Regions from separate parts of the Porticoccus sp. GXU_MW_L64 genome, predicted to be linked through region 2. Evidence: predicted binding sites of a transcription regulator. Region 2 holds the regulator's gene; each other region holds the start of a gene.
The links. Region 2 encodes sigma-54, which starts transcription at its own class of promoters, with help from an activator protein. Its sites were predicted from a motif close to TGGCACANNNNTTGCNNT; they were not measured.
Positions count from the first base shown of each region.

Region 1: ACVBEJ_RS11235 (PEP-CTERM sorting domain-containing protein) is a predicted target of sigma-54. The motif match lies at 2,884-2,901, and genes of this name have one in related genera.
Region 3: flgA (flagellar basal body P-ring formation chaperone FlgA) is a predicted target of sigma-54. The motif match lies at 3,234-3,251, and genes of this name have one in related genera.

Region 1 is NZ_JBRKJK010000012.1:90,019-95,202, reverse strand. It holds gene prsR (PEP-CTERM-box response regulator transcription factor) at 1-1,229, shown strand, start outside; gene ACVBEJ_RS11240 (PEP-CTERM sorting domain-containing protein) at 1,305-1,931, opposite strand; gene ACVBEJ_RS11235 (PEP-CTERM sorting domain-containing protein) at 2,167-2,835, opposite strand; gene ACVBEJ_RS11230 (tetratricopeptide repeat protein) at 2,998-5,184, opposite strand, start outside.
Region 2 is NZ_JBRKJK010000008.1:151,074-156,257, reverse strand. It holds gene ACVBEJ_RS08395 (KdsC family phosphatase) at 1-525, shown strand, start outside; gene lptC (LPS export ABC transporter periplasmic protein LptC) at 525-1,106, shown strand; gene lptA (lipopolysaccharide transport periplasmic protein LptA) at 1,075-1,593, shown strand; gene lptB (LPS export ABC transporter ATP-binding protein) at 1,593-2,318, shown strand; gene ACVBEJ_RS08375 (RNA polymerase factor sigma-54) at 2,349-3,881, shown strand; gene hpf (ribosome hibernation-promoting factor, HPF/YfiA family) at 3,916-4,203, shown strand; gene ACVBEJ_RS08365 (PTS sugar transporter subunit IIA) at 4,231-4,698, shown strand; gene rapZ (RNase adapter RapZ) at 4,820-5,184, shown strand, end outside.
Region 3 is NZ_JBRKJK010000011.1:73,006-78,189, reverse strand. It holds gene ACVBEJ_RS10455 (SCO family protein) at 1-245, shown strand, start outside; gene ACVBEJ_RS10450 (hypothetical protein) at 242-850, shown strand; gene ACVBEJ_RS10445 (Rrf2 family transcriptional regulator) at 841-1,260, shown strand; gene ACVBEJ_RS10440 (flagella synthesis protein FlgN) at 1,491-1,976, opposite strand; gene flgM (flagellar biosynthesis anti-sigma factor FlgM) at 1,980-2,306, opposite strand; gene flgA (flagellar basal body P-ring formation chaperone FlgA) at 2,505-3,206, opposite strand; gene flgB (flagellar basal body rod protein FlgB) at 3,431-3,820, shown strand; gene flgC (flagellar basal body rod protein FlgC) at 3,842-4,252, shown strand; gene ACVBEJ_RS10415 (flagellar hook assembly protein FlgD) at 4,266-4,952, shown strand; gene flgE (flagellar hook protein FlgE) at 5,073-5,184, shown strand, end outside.

The DNA.
Region 1 (5,184 bases), on a different contig from region 2:
TTCGTCTGCACGAGCCAACGGTTATTTTGATGGATCTGGGGCTGCCCCCCGACCCTGAAGGGGTTGAGGAAGGCTTTCGTTGTATTGATGCCGTTGTCGGCCTTTCGCCTTGTAGCAAAATCATTGTAATGACGGGCAAAAATGAAGAAGAAAACGCCCTGCGGGCTGTCGCCAATGGCGCTCATGATTTTTACTATAAGCCCGTTAACGTAGATACGCTGAGCTTGATTGTGGAGCGGGCTTACAAGATGTACCGGCTTGAGCAGCAGAACAAGCGCCTGCAAGAGCAGCAAAAATGCCCATTGGAGGGGGTTATTGCCTCCGACCAGTCTATGCTTAAAGTCTGCCGCATGGTGGAAAAGCTGGCCCCGGCAGATGTTACTTGCACATTATTGGGGGAAAGTGGTACTGGTAAAGAGGTTCTTGCCAAAGCTCTACACGAGCTGAGCGGGCGCAGCGAACGCCGTTTTGTAGCAATCAATTGCGCTGCCGTGCCGGAAAACCTGATGGAAAGCGAACTGTTTGGCTACGAAAAAGGCGCATTTACCGGCGCTAACAAACGCACGGAAGGCAAAATTGAAACTGCCCAAAAAGGTACTCTGTTTCTTGATGAAATAGGCGATATGCCGTTGAACCTGCAAGCCAAGCTGCTGCGATTTTTGCAGGAGCGGGTAATTGAGAGGCTGGGTGGTAGGGAAGAAATACCCGTTGATGTAAGGGTCGTGTGCGCGACTAATAAAAACCTTGAAGCAATGGTGGCTGAGGGTACCTTCCGGGAAGACCTCTATTACCGCATTTGTGAGGTGGTGGTGGATATTCCCCCGTTGCGAGACAGGCAGGGGGACAAAATCCTGCTGGCTCGGCACTTCCTTTCCCTGTATGGACAGAAAAGTGGCAGTAAGATCAAAGGCTTTGACACATCAGCAACCAACGCTATTGAATGTCATCAGTGGCCTGGGAATATTCGAGAGATGGAAAACAAGATCAAGCGGGCAGTGATTATGGCGGAGAGCAGCCAGATTACCGTGGACGACTTGGGGCTGGATGAAGGTGGTAATAAGATTTCATTGAATCTGCGTGAGGTTCGCAAGGATGCAGAAAAAGGAGCGATTGTTCAGGCCTTGTCCATGTCTGATAACAATATCAGCGATGCGGCCAAGTTACTTGGTATTGCCCGAACCAGTTTTTACGACTTAGTGAAAAAATATGATATTTCGGTTGGGCACTGATTGAATGTTGAAAAGGAAAAGCCCTCGCAATACATAATTGCAAGGGCTTTGCTTTGTGCAGCAAAATCAAAGGCTTCAGGATTGAGCTTTTCTGCGGCGGATAAATACTAGGGCGATTAAGCCAAGGCCCAGTAGGGTGATCGAGGCAGGCTCTGGAACTGAAACATACTCAACAGTAACACTTCTGAGTTTAAAGTCGTCGTCCTTCCAGTCTGCAAGAAACCCAAAAGTTGTCCCAGTAAATTGTGGTGAAAAATCATAGGAGGTGGAATAGAAGTCACCGGCTAGCGGGATGTCGTCAAGAGTTTGCACTCCATCTACTAATAGATTGAAATCGTCACTTCCATCTCTGTCAACATAGCTGAATGTGGCAGAAATAATCTTTACAGCATTTCCTAAAAAGTTCAGGAGTGCGTAATCTTTATAGCCATAGCCGTCTATTTCGTGTGAGCTATCGTTGGGGCCATTTTCTATAAACAAACCATAATAGCTTGAAGCTATATTTGTCTGTATGACTGAATAGTCTGGTTTTATCGACCAGCCTGAAGCCTCTAGTGAGTAGTTGCCGTCGGTACTTTCAAAAGTCAACGAGTTGTCACTGGATCTACTGATTCGTTCGCTAAAGTCAAACGTTATGGCTGCAAATGCTGATGATGCCATTGTCATCGCAAGTGTAGCTAAGGTTAGTTTTATTCCTTTCACGATTTAAGCTCCTCTGTATGCTCAAATTACTGTTCCAAGCCTTGCCTCGATCTTAAAGCATATATCGGGCCAAAATTAAATCCCTATGTTTTTCAATTGATTGCGTAATTTTAATGAGAGGGGTGTATTTTTGCTGTAGTTTTTTTCGACATCTAAGAGGCTTGGGATTATGAATAAAAACCCCCTGCAGCTTTCGCTGCAGGGGGTTACGCAAATCGCCTGACGCGAGGTTTTATTAAGAAGTTTGTTTTCTTCGGGCAAAACCAAGTCCAATTAGGCCAAGGCCTAGCAGTGCTAATGTGCCAGGTTCAGGCACGGAGGCCACTTTTACATCGTCAATAAAGTTGCCCAAGGTGCTGTTTGGACTGATGCTGGTGAACGTAATTCTGGTCCGGTCGGAATCGGCGATAAAGTTTGCAGAATACACGAACCACTCACTAACTATGTGGTCACTTAGTGTTGAGTCGAGAAGGGCTACGCCTTCAACGTTCATATCATCTATGCCAGCAACTGTTGCGCGAAAACGTTCATCGGCACTTCTTACTCTGGCTCGATAAGCAAATGTGAAGCTGTACTCTTGGCCTATGTTGGTGGCAATGTCCTGAAATATTGAGAAGGGGGCGGGTTCGCCGTGAGAGTTCAGCTCAATAAACTGATTATTTTTGTAGGCACCAATACCATATGAATTGGTTTCATCCCAAATTTCTATATTGCTGCCATCCCAATCGCCAACATCGCCGGCGTTGTAATAGCGCCAAAAGGAGCCGCCACCAATGCCGCCGCCATCGGATACAACGGGTGTCTCAAAATCGCCATTTACAATAAGATTGGCGTTTGCGGAGTAGGCAAGTGTAAGGCCGCAAAGTGCTAAAAGCACTTGGGAGATACTCTTCTTGATTTTCATGTCTTGTCCTTGATTTTTAATGGTTGATACTTTGCTAACTGTTAGTTGAAAGCATATACCGTGCCATTATTTTTATTGTTTTATTTTCAGTATGTTAGACATCCCTTTAAGGTGATTTTTTATAAGGTGTAGGGTTTTTCGACATGGTTTGGTATTGGAGTGTTACTGTCCATTTAAGCTTTCCAGTAAGCTCCTGGCCTCTGCCAGCTCTGGCTGTTGTGTTTTCTCAAGGAGTAAGGTTGCTTGCTTAAGTGTATTCTTGGCAGATTCCACCATCTCCAGTTCCGCATAAGTCGCTCCCAAGTGATAGCGTATGGAAGCATCTTTGGGGGCATCTTTTGCCGCGCTTTCCAGCAGCCCCAACGCACGTTTGTATTCACCGCGCTGGTAGTATATCCAGCCCAGTGTGTCTCGATAAGAAGGTTTGCTTGAGGAGTTAAATCGTGCGGCAATATTGTAGGCTTCTTCCAGCCTGTGGCTGCCTTTGGGACTATTTTGGCTGAGCAGGAAGGCGAGGTTGTTGGCCGCATCGTCTATGCCGGGGTTGATTTCCAGTACCTTGCGATATGTGTTTTCCGCATCGCTGGCTTGGTCGTTTCGCAGTTGCGCGCTGGCCAGCATCATGTGGAATTTCAGCGTGTCGGCTTCTGACGTGGAATTTGCAATAGCGTTCTGGCAGGTTTGTTGAAGGGCTTGCCAGTTTTTCTGCTGTAGCTGGGATTGTGCGAGTGTGTGATGGCCAAAGCGCCAAGATGGGTTGCTGAGAAGCCTTTGTGATATCAGGTTGTCCAACTCCGTGTATAGCTTGGCTTGCAAGTATTGGTTAGCCAATAGCTCTGCCGCAAATGCGTTTTCAGGGTTATTGTCGATTATAGTCTGGAGTAGAGCATAACTTTCTTTTTCGCGGCCAAGTTGGCGGTTGTTAAAAACGAGCTTGAAGAGAGCTTCTTTTTGGTACTCTGCATTATCCAGCAACTTTTTGAGGCCTTTGTTGCTTTGGGCGTGTTTGCCCTGCGCTTGGAGCGCGGCAGATTCGATTAGTACGGCAAAGTTGAGGTCACCGCTTTCTTGTGACACTTGTTTCGCCAGTACAATAGCCTGCTTTTCTTGTTTGTTTGCCAGGTACAGGCGAGTTAACAGCCTGTTAATCTGGAGTGTTGGCTGGCTGACTTGATTGTGTTTTTCCAGTAGGGTAATGGCCTGTTTGGTTTTGCCCTGGCTTTGTAACACTTGGGCATAAAGTGTGCTGCCTTCGGTATTGGCTGGGTTAATGTTTATGAGGGTCGATAGCTGTTGGCTGGCTTGGTCTATATCCCTTTCGGCAAGGTAGGCTCTGGCCAGTATGAGCAGTGCTGGTTGTGAGTTGGGTGCCATTTGCAGAACTTTTGAAAGGTCTGCGATAGCACCGTTATTTTCGCCTTTCCAAAGTTGAATTAAGCCCTTGTTGAGTAGTGCTTCCGGATCGTTAGGGTTGGCTTCCAGCACAGAGTCAACCAAGGATAGTGAGTCCTCAATGCGCTGATCCCTGATGGCGATTTGAGCCAGCTTGTTTTGGGCCGCCAGGCGGGCAGGGGTGCTCTCGGATTGTTCTACCGATTTGTAAACTTCCGATGCCTTGTCGGTTTGCCCTGTTTTGTTAAATAGTTCGGCTTGTGCCAGTTGTAGGGTAGGCTCTGGTTTGGCGGCAAGGTAAGTATCCAGTAGTTTTAGGGCTTCTTGTTCTTTGGATTCCTGGCTGAGATGGCTGATAAGGGCCAGTTTTGCAGGGGTGCTTTCGGGTAACTCGGTGACTGCCTTTCTGAGTGTTTGTTCTGCTTCTTGTTGGTTCTTCATTCTGGCCAGTAGTGCGGCGAGCGACAGGCGATATTGAAGGTTGTTGGGGGATAGTGCCACCAGTTTGGCAAGGTCTGCCCTGGCGGGCTTGAGTTCGCCTTTAGACATATGGGCCCGGGAACGCAGGTGGTAAGCAGGCTCGTTTTCAGGGTGCTTGGCAAGAACACGTTCAATGCCTTCCATTGCTGGTGGATATAGGCCATCTGAGAGTAGTAGAGAACTGTGAAGCAGAATTGCCTCTGGTGATGAAGTGTCAATTGCCAGGCTTTTGCTCACTTCAGCATAAGCGTTCTCTTTGTCGTTGCGCTTGGCATGGATGGTGCCCTTCATCAGGTGGTATTTGAGCAGCTGCAAGCCTGCTTTTGACGCGGCCTCAAGGTGACTTTCGGCTTTATCCAGTTGATTTAAAGACAGGTACAGCTCGGCAAGCCTTGTGTTGGCTTCAAGGTGCTGGCCATCGTGCAGTACGACCTTTTGCAGTGCGATTTGAAATCCTTGCCAATCTTTTAGCTCAGC
Region 2 (5,184 bases):
GATGACAGAAAAGTCACCGAAGCGGCGAAAAAAATTCGGTTATTGCTGCTGGATGTGGATGGTGTACTGACCGATGGCAAGCTGTATTACAGCGAGAGTGGCAACGAAGCCAAGGCGTTTAACATTCAGGACGGCCAGGGCATCAAGCTGTTGCAGCGCAACGGCATTGAAGTGGGCATCATCACCGGCCGCAGCTCCAAACTACTGGCCCGCCGCGCTGCTGAGCTAGGCATAGAAAGAGTGGTGCAGGGCCGCGAAGACAAACTCACCGCCCTCAACGAACTGCTGGAAACCTGCGACTATAAACTGGAAGAAATTGCCCACGTAGGCGACGATCTGCCGGATGTAGCGGTGATCCGCCGGGTGGGATTGGGGGTTGCCGTGGCCAACGCCAACCACTTTGTCGCCGAGCATGCCCTGTGGCAAACCCGCACTCCCGGTGGCGCAGGCGCCATCCGTGAAGTGGCGGAATTGATTCTCAGCGCCCAGGGCAAACTGCAGGCAACTCTTGAGGACTATCTATAGTGCTGCGCCCGCTGCTGATATTCGCCGTTATTGCCGCCCTGGGATGGAATTTTCGCCAGTTCTGGATCTCGCCCCCGGAGAGTTTTTTCAAGCCGACTCCAACCACTGCCGACGTTCCCAAAGCCAATGTCTACATGCTGGACACCGACACCCGTCAATTCAGCGAACAGGGCGAACTCACCTACCGGCTCACGTCAAAGCGCAGCGAACACTTTACCGAGGCCCAGCGCTTTGTGCTGGAAATGCCCAACATCACCTCCTACCAGAGCGATTCCCCACCCTGGAATATATCGGCGGAAAACGGCCTGGTAGAGAAAAACGGTGAGAGCATTCAGCTCACCAATAACGTGGTAGGCCAACATTTCCAGGAACAGCGTGTGATTACCCTGAACACCCCGCAGCTGCTTTTTCTGCCCGAGAAACAAGTCGCGGAAAGCGACAAAGACGTTACAATAACCCTGCCCGGTGCCCAGACATCCGGTGTGGGCTTCAAGGCCAACCTGAAAACCGGCGAATATCAACTACACTCTCGCGTAAAAGGACAGCTGGATGCCACTGCTCCACCCGACACCGACAAGTAAATTTCTGCGCAATTGCCTGCTCTTTTTGGCCATTATTGCTCCATTAGGGCAAACCGCTCTGGCGCTGCCGGAAGATCGCCTGCAACCACTGCAAATCAAGTCTGAACGCAACTCCGGTGACACCAACGGCAATCTGGTGTACAGCGGCGATGTGCAGATTACCCAGGGTTCTCTGCAACTGAAGGCCGACAAAGTGGTGGCGCAAATCAATCAGCAAACCATCAACTGCACCGGCAAACCCGCCTCGTTTCGCCTCACCACCGAAGACTACGGTCTGGTCACCGGCCAGGCGCAAGAACTGTATTTCGACCGCAGCAGCGGCAAGCTGAAACTGTCCAAAGACGCCGTCATTACCAAACAGGACGGTTCCTTTACCCAGGGCGACACCATCACCTACAACATTGATACCGAAACCTGGACGGTAGAAGGGGGCACCACCGTACTGCCACCGGCAGTGCCCAGCGAAGCCAAAGAGGAACGCCCCTGATGGCGACCCTTGAAGCTCGCCACCTGGCCAAATCCTACAAGCGCCGCGCCGTCGTCAAAGACGTATCCATGACCGTGAGCAGCGGCCAGATTGTCGGCCTGCTGGGGCCCAACGGGGCGGGCAAAACCACCTGCTTTTACATGATTGTCGGCCTGGTTCCCCTGGGCGGCGGCGAAATACGGATCGATAGCGAAAACGTCACCCACCTGCCCATGCACGGCCGCGCCCGCAAGGGTTTGGGCTACCTGCCTCAGGAAGCGTCCATTTTTCGTCGCCTCAGTGTGCAGAACAATATCATGGGCATTCTGGAAACCCGCCGTGACCTCAACCGCAAACAGCGCCAGGCGAAACTCGAAGAACTGCTGCAGGAATTCCATATCAGCCACATTCGCGACAGCCTGGGAATGAGTCTGTCCGGTGGTGAACGCCGCCGGGTGGAGATTGCCCGGGCACTGGCTACCGAGCCGCAATTTATTCTGCTGGACGAACCCTTTGCCGGGGTAGACCCGATCTCGGTCAACGACATCAAACAGATTATTCGCCACCTGCGCGACAAGGGCATCGGCGTACTGATTACCGACCACAACGTGCGCGAAACCCTGGATATCTGCCACCACGCCTACATCGTTGGCGAAGGCCACGTTATCGCCGAGGGCAGCGCGGATGATGTACTCAAAAACCAACAGGTGCGTGATACTTATCTGGGTGAGAACTTTGAGTTATAAAAAAATGGCGACTGCAACCAATAACACTCTATGAAGCCAAGCCTGCAATTAAAAATTGGTCAGCACCTGACCATGACGCCACAACTGCAACAAGCCATCCGCTTGCTGCAGCTGTCGTCGTTGGACTTGCAACAGGAAATTCAGCAAGCCCTGTACGACAACCCGCTGCTGGAACTGGCGGAAGAAGAAGATCGTAAAAAGCCCGACGAAAGCACCCCCGCCGACAACAGCGAGCCGCAAAGCAGTGCAGACTCCACATCCGAGCCAGCGGATGCAGAAATTAATGGCCCCAACGACGACTGGGACAACAAAATTCCCGATGAACTACCCGTCGACGCCAGTTGGGACGACCTGTACGAAACCGCCTCCATTGCCAGCCCGACAAAGCAGTCCAGCAGCGTTGGTGAAAGCCGTGACTTTGACACCTTTCAGGCCGTAACGGATTCCCTGCAAGACCACCTGCTGTGGCAGCTCAACCTCACCCCCATGTCCGACAGCGACCAGGTAATCGCCTCCGCCATTATCGACGCCATTGGCGACGACGGTTTTCTGAGCCTGCCTGTCGAGGATATTTGGCAAAGTTTGCTTGATGAAAGTCCGGCAGACCCCGACCAGCCGCAAGAAGAACAACTGGAACTGGATGAAGTGATGGCGGTGCTGCGCCGCATCCAGACCTTCGACCCGGTGGGCGTTGCCGCCACCAGCTTGAGCGACTGTCTGCTGATTCAACTGCGCCAGCTGCCGGAAGAAACACCCTTTCTGGCAGAAGCCAAAACCCTGGCAGAATCCCACCTGGAACAACTGGCCAGCCGCGACAGCAAGCAAATACAAAAACTCACCGGCATGACCCCGGAAACCATCGCCGCCGCAACCACTTTGATACAGGCATTATCGCCTCGCCCCGGCGACCTGGTGCGCAGCGGTGATGTGCAGTACACCGCGCCAGACGTCAAAGTGGACAAAAAAGACGACCGCTGGCAAGTCACCCTCAACAACGACATCGCGCCGGCCCTGCGCATTAACCAAAGCTACGCGCAACTGATTCGCCGCGCCGACAGCAGCGAGCAAAACCGTTTTCTGCGTGACAACTTGCAAGAAGCGCGAGTATTCCTGCGCAGCCTGCAAAGCCGCAACGACACCCTGCTGCGAGTAGCCGCCTGTATTGTAGAAATGCAACAGGCCTTTCTCGACCAGGGGCCAGAGGCCATGAAACCCATGGTACTGGCCGATGTCGCCGAGCGACTGGAACTGCACGAATCCACAATCTCACGGGTGACCACGCAAAAATTTATCGACACCCCGCGAGGCATGTACGAACTGAAGTATTTTTTCTCCAGCCATGTCAGCACCGCTGGCGGCGGCCAGTGTTCGTCCACCGCCATACGCGCCATGCTGAAAAAACTGATCGATGAAGAAAACCCCGCCAAGCCTCTGAGCGACAACAAACTGGCGGCCATCCTCGACGAACAGGGCATACAGGTGGCTCGCCGCACCGTGGCCAAATACCGGGAAAGCCTGAACATCCCCTCGTCCAGCGAACGCAAAAAATACCGCATCAAATAATGCCAATTCCCACAACCAAGTAGAGGAGCGCACCATGCAATTGAACATCAGCGGGCACCATGTGGAAGTTACCGAACCCCTGCGCAACTACGTCATCAGCAAACTCGACCGCCTGCAGCGGCACAACGACAAAATCACCAGCACCAACGTCATTCTCTCCGTGGAAAAACTGGTGCAAAAAGCGGAAGCCACCGTACACGTCAGCGGCGGCGAATTTTTTGCCGACAGTGAACACGACGACCTCTACGCCGCCATCGACACCCTGATCGACAAACTCGACCGGCAACTGATCAAACACAAGGAAAAACAACGCGGACGATAACTCTGCCGTTGTACTGTCATAATCGTTATGCAAATTTCTGAGATACTCACCCCGGAACACACCAACTGTTGCGCCCCCGGCAGCAGTAAAAAACGGGTTCTGGAATACCTGGCCAACTTTTTGGCACAGCTCAACCCGGCAGCCGACAGCGCGGCACTGTACGAACAACTGCTGGCCCGCGAGCGCCTTGGCAGCACCGGCATTGGCGAAGGCGTGGCCATCCCCCACTGCCGTATTGAGGGCATTGATAAAGCAGTTGGCGTAATGCTGCGGTTACAAAAAAGCGTCGATTTCGACGCCATAGACGGCCAGCCGGTGGATTTGGTATTCGCCCTGATTGTGCCCAAAGACGATGGCGACAACCAGGCCAACGACGAACACCTCAACACCCTGGCGAGCATCGCTGAATTGATGCAAAACCCGCAGCGGCGGGAGCAGCTGCGCGAGGCAACGGATAATCGGACGCTGTATAACAGCGCCATACGATCATGCTAACCGTCATTGCGAGGAGCCGCAGGCAGCGCGGCAATCTCGGCCAGCAAGGTAGTGACTTGATGGAGATTGCCGCGGTCGCTGCGCTCCCTCGCAATGACTGCAAAGACTTAGGGAAAGATTAATGAGACTGGTAGTGATCAGCGGACGCTCCGGCTCCGGTAAAAGTACCGCGCTGCACGTGCTGGAAGACGTGGGATTTACCTGCATCGACAACTTGCCCGCGGAATTGCTGCCGCCGCTGTTTCAACAATACCAGGCATCGGGAAATCACAGCGACCACAAAATCGCCGTGGGCATAGACGCCCGCAATCTGCTGGGCGACTTTACCCAACTGCCACAGATTCTGGAACAACTGAAAAACAGCGGCGTCAGCCACGAAGTGATTTTTCTCGACGCCCGCACCCCGATATTGCTGCAGCGCTTTAGCGAAACCCGCCGCAAGCACCCGCTCAGCTCCGACAACCTGGCACTGAAAGAAGCCATCAA
Region 3 (5,184 bases), on a different contig from region 2:
GTTTTTCCGGCTCGGCTGATATCTGGCGGGCCGCCCGCTTTCAGGATGCGTCAAAACTCACGGAAATTATGGAGTTGCTGGGGGTCATTGCCATTCCCGAGCCCACGGTGGGGTTTGTGCACAATGCGGCGGTGTATCTGGTGTATCGTGGTCAGGTGGTGGGTATTTATGACTACGACGACCGCCAGAGTATTCAGGTGGCATTGCAGCGTCACTTGTACGGCCAAGCGGTGAGCGCCTTATGACTGCTCAACGCTGGAACCTTGTGCTGGCCACCGTGCTGGGATTGCTGCTTTTCCCCCTGCTGGCAAGCTGGCTGGAATCTCGCCTGTTCACCCATGTGCTGGTAGAAATCCCCCTGTTGGTGTTTATCGGATTTATGATCGGGCGCCGGTTGAGCCTGCCGGTGCGCGCCGTCCTGTTGCGGGTGAATGCCGGTGGCATCAATGGTGTATTGGTCGCCAGTTTTGTGCTGGCGTTCTGGATGATTCCCCGGTGGCTGGACGCATCCCTTGGTTCCCCCCTGGTTGCCTGGGCGAAATACCTGTCATTGGTGGTGGCGGTGGGTATTCCTCTGGCGTTGAGTTGGCCACAGATGCATGTGGTGGCGCGAGCGGTGGTGAAAATAGAGTTTCTTACCATGTTGTTCCGGCTGGGTTGGATTTACCTGATTTCCCCACAGCGGTTGTGCAATAATTATTTGCTGAGCGATCAGGTGTTCCTTGGACAAGGCTGTTTTGTAGTGGGAATAACGCTGATTATTACCTGGTTGATACCGGTTTTTTCCGGTAGCGCCACTAACACCACTAACGCTGACAAAGCAGATAATCGGCCGATTAAATGCAATTGACGAAATACACCGACCTGTCATTGCGGGTCATTATGTACTTGGCTCTCCATGACAATAAGCGCGATACCATCAAGCGCATAGCAGAGCGCTACCAGGTATCCCGCAACCATTTGGTAAAAGTGGTTCATCAACTGGCCACCCTTGGATTTATTGATTCCACACAGGGGCGCGGTGGCGGCATTGCGCTGGCTGAGGCGCCGGAAAATATCATTGTTGGTGATGTGGTGCGGGCCATGGAGCAGTCGCTGGATATTATCGACTGCGAAAAGGAAACCTGCCCGCTCCGGCCTGCCTGCCTGCTAAAAGGGGTGCTCAATGAAGCATCCCATGCCTTTCTGAAAAGTCTCGATCAATACTCCATCGCCGATTTGGTGAGAAACCGGCCCCAGTTGTTGCGGTTGATTGGCTGACGGGAGATACCACCACCCCTTCCACCATTGCGAGGCCGCGGGCCGCGGCAATCTCGACCAGAGTGGCAGAGGGTTTGAAAAGTGCGGTAGTAACCGTATGGAGATCGCCGCGTCGCTACGCTCCTCGCGATGACGGGAAATATCCTCCTCCCTCCGTCATTGCGAGTGAGCGAAGCGACCGCGGCAATCTCGTCCAGTATGGCAGGGGGTCTGAATATGGCAGTAAGCCGTCAGGCCTTGGCCAGATTACGGCTCTGTGCGCTGCTACCGGCACTTTGGCCGCTGGCATCGTAGGAGTGGTTTTCGGCGGGGGTGCCCCGTTGCAGAATGTGTTGGGCCTGGCGAATGCTGCCCTGTTCCCGTTGAATCAGCATACCCAGTTGGCGATTTTCTTCCCGGCATTGCTCGGCAGCGCTGCTGAGGTTTTGCCAGGTGTTTTCAAGTTGCGCATTGCTGCTGGCTGCCAGCAGCTGTTGCATGCCATCGCGGTCGGCGCTATATCCCGCCTGGGTGAGCAGTGTTTCCCGCAGCCGGGCGGCAGCTTCTAACTGTTGCACCAACTGACTTTTGTGGTTGGCGTTATCAACCAGGCCTTCCGTGTCTTGCTGTTGCAGAGCTTCCCGCTCTTTGCCCAGGCACTGTTGCAGCGCCTGGGTAAGTTCCCATTCCTGATGCAATTGTTGTTGCAATTGTTGTTGCAGGTCAGTGGCTGTCATTACTTACAGCAGTTTCCTTTCCAGTTGACTGAGTTTGTCGGCAATGCGCTGCGGGTCGGGCTGATAGCTGCCGCTGGCGATGGCTTCGCGCAGCTCGGCAACACGGGCGCTGTCTACCACGGGGGTATTGGCCAGGCTTTGCTCCAGCTCTTGCAGGCGGGCGGCCTGGTTGGTCACGGTCACGGTGTCACTGGCGGCCGGGGCATCTGCCTGGTTGCGCCCGTGAACGCTGTTGTCGTTGGCGTTTTCCGGGCCTTTGGCCTGGGATGGTACTCTTGACGCCGGTGCCGGTATATTGCCGGGTCTGAGTTGTTTGATATCTGAGTCCATAGGACTGCTCCACGAAATTTTCAGGTCTGCCCCTTGATGGCGGCATTCTGGGGGAAAACTTTAGGCTAAAAACCTTGAAAACGCCCCGTTTATCTTGAAATGTTACCCGTCTGACTCATTATCCCTGAATCCGTTACTCCAGCATATTTGCTTGGAGATCGCCGCAGTCGCTGCGCTTCTTCGCGATGACGGGGAAAGTTAATCCACCACAACGGCGCCTGTTTTGTCGATGGTGCCTTCAACGATTTTCTTTGAGCTGAGGTTCTGCACCCGAATCCGGTCTCCAACGGCACCATTGGCCAGGGCTTTGCCGTTCATTCGTACTTCAAAATTGCGCTGTTGGGCAATCAATGTCACCTGCTGGCCGCGCTTTATCAAGGTGGGGGATTTTAGCATGTTGCGGGTGAGGGTTTTGCCGGCAGATACGGTGCGTGTCAGCTCTTTGCCCACCAGTTCCTCGTAGTGCTCCATATAACCGGCGGGAATCTGGTGCAATGCCTGCTCTACCATGGTGAAGTCATCCCCGGTGAGCAGTGCACCTCTTTGCAGCGGATGGTTGGCGGTGGCTACCTCCGCATAGGCCATTACCGTTACCGGCACGTACAGGGTCCAGGGTGAAGGGCCGGTGCAGCGCACACCCACGGTACTTTTGCCGATCAGTTTGCCACCGGGAGGCATAAATATCTGCAGTGAGTCCCCGCACTGTTCCAGTTTCAGGCGTTTGTCCAGCTTGCCAGTTGCCACATTGACGGAACTGAAATGCTGTATTTGCGGCTGTTGCAGCAGGTAGTTTTTTACCGCTGCGCGAATACTGGTGTGTGACTGGTTGTCGCCAGCCTGTGCCACCTGTATTCCGGCGCAGCCGATCAGCAGCAAAACGAGCAAATAGTGTTTGGTCATTGACGGGTTCTCCTATCCAGAGGATTCGTAGCAATTAGTGTGCCGCCATGACCGATGGCTTCAAATAATCCGCTTCGACGGGCGGCAAAACGGCGGACAGAGGTTGCCGCTTCCCGCCTTCTTGTCTGCCGGTTGGTTCTTAACTTGTTGAAAAATAGATAAAAATATTTTGGCACGGGCTTTGCTAACTCTCTTGTGAATGCACAACGCAACGAGAAACGGCCATGCCAAGCTGGATTAATAACGCTCTGGATTTACACGCTCAGGCCATCGCGGTTCGTGGGCGGCGCGCCGAAATTTTGGCGTCCAATCTGGCCAATGCCGACACTCCGGGATACAAGGCCAGAGACATCAATTTTCGTGAGGTGATGGCTCAGGTGCAGGGTGGCTCTACCTTGCGCACCACCAGCGAACGTCACTTTGGCAGTGCAGGCGCGGGAAGCAATGGTGAGTTGATTTATCGCATTCCCAACCAGGCGTCGCTGGATGGCAACACCGTGGAAACTCAGGTGGAGCAGGCTCAGTTTGGCGAAAACGCGTTGCGCTACCAGGCCAGTTTGAATTTTCTCAACGGCTCCATCAGGGGGTTGATGTTGGCCCTCAGAGGCGAATAGAGGTGAGAACCAGGAGAGAGCATGAGTTTATTTAATGTAATGGATGTATCCAGTTCTGCGTTGCAGGCCCAGTCGGTGCGGCTAAATACGGTGGCCAGCAATATCGCTAATGCGGGGGTGGTGAGCTCCTCTGCGGAGCAGGCGTATCGCGCTCGTCAGCCGGTGTTTTCCACGGTGATGCGCGATGCTTTTAACGACTCGGTGGCCGGAGTGCGGGTGTCGGAGGTGGTCACCACAGAGGCCGCCCCGGTGAGCCAGTTTTCGCCGGGACATCCCATGGCGGATGACAGTGGTTATATCTACTTTTCCAATGTGAACCCGGTGGCGGAAATGGCCAATATGATTTCCGCGTCCCGCTCTTATCAGAACAGCGTAGAGGCGATGAAAACCGCTCGGCAGCTGTTGATTCAGACACTCAATATTGGCCGATAGGAAGGAGTGAGCCATGCAGTTAGAAAACCCGTTTAGCAGTATCTCAGGCCTTTCCACGGCGGAGCAGCTGGCTGGCGCCCGTCAGCAGGGCAGCAACGACCCCAATGATCTGGGGGTAGAGGAATTTCTCAGCCTGATGGTGGCACAGCTGGAAAATCAGGACCCCACCAACCCTCAGGACAGCAGTCAATTCCTGGCCCAGATTGCCCAGTTTGGCACTGTGTCCGGCATCGATGAATTAAATAATTCTGTGGGTGGCCTGGTGAATTCGCTGTCGTCCAACCAGGGTTTGCAGGCCGCGTCTTTGGTGGGGCGCGATGTTACCGCCAACACCAATATCGCTCCCCTGGCTCAGGGGGGGGATTTTGGCGGTGTGGTAGAGCTGCCCACAGCGGTCAATGGTTTGACTGTTGAAGTGGCGGACCTGGCGGGTAACCTGGTCGCTCAGATACCTCTGGGGCCTCAGTCTGGCGGCGCGGTGCCGTTCGCCTGGGATGGCACCAATCTGGATGGCGATGCGGTTGCGCCGGGGCCTTACCAGGTGACGGCGACCGCCAATATCAACGGTCAGGCCGCGGCAGTGCCCGCGTTTACCCGGGTGAGCATCGACAGTGTTTCCCTGAGTGGCAGCGGCGACCCAATACTCAATCTGGAAGGCGGTGCCACCATGAGGCTGTCAGAAATTCGCGAATTTTATTAATGCGCTCATTGTCATTCTGAGCGCAGCGAAGAATCTCAATATTTGTTCGAAGTACGAGATCCTTCGCTGCGCTCAGGATGACAAAAGCTAAAACAGAACAAAACCATCAGGAGAATAACCATGGCATTTGATACCGCAGTATCCGGTTTACAAAGTGCGTCCGCAGAGCTGGGGGTGATTGGCAACAATATCGCCAACAGTGCCACTACGGGCTTTAAAACATCGCGGGCGG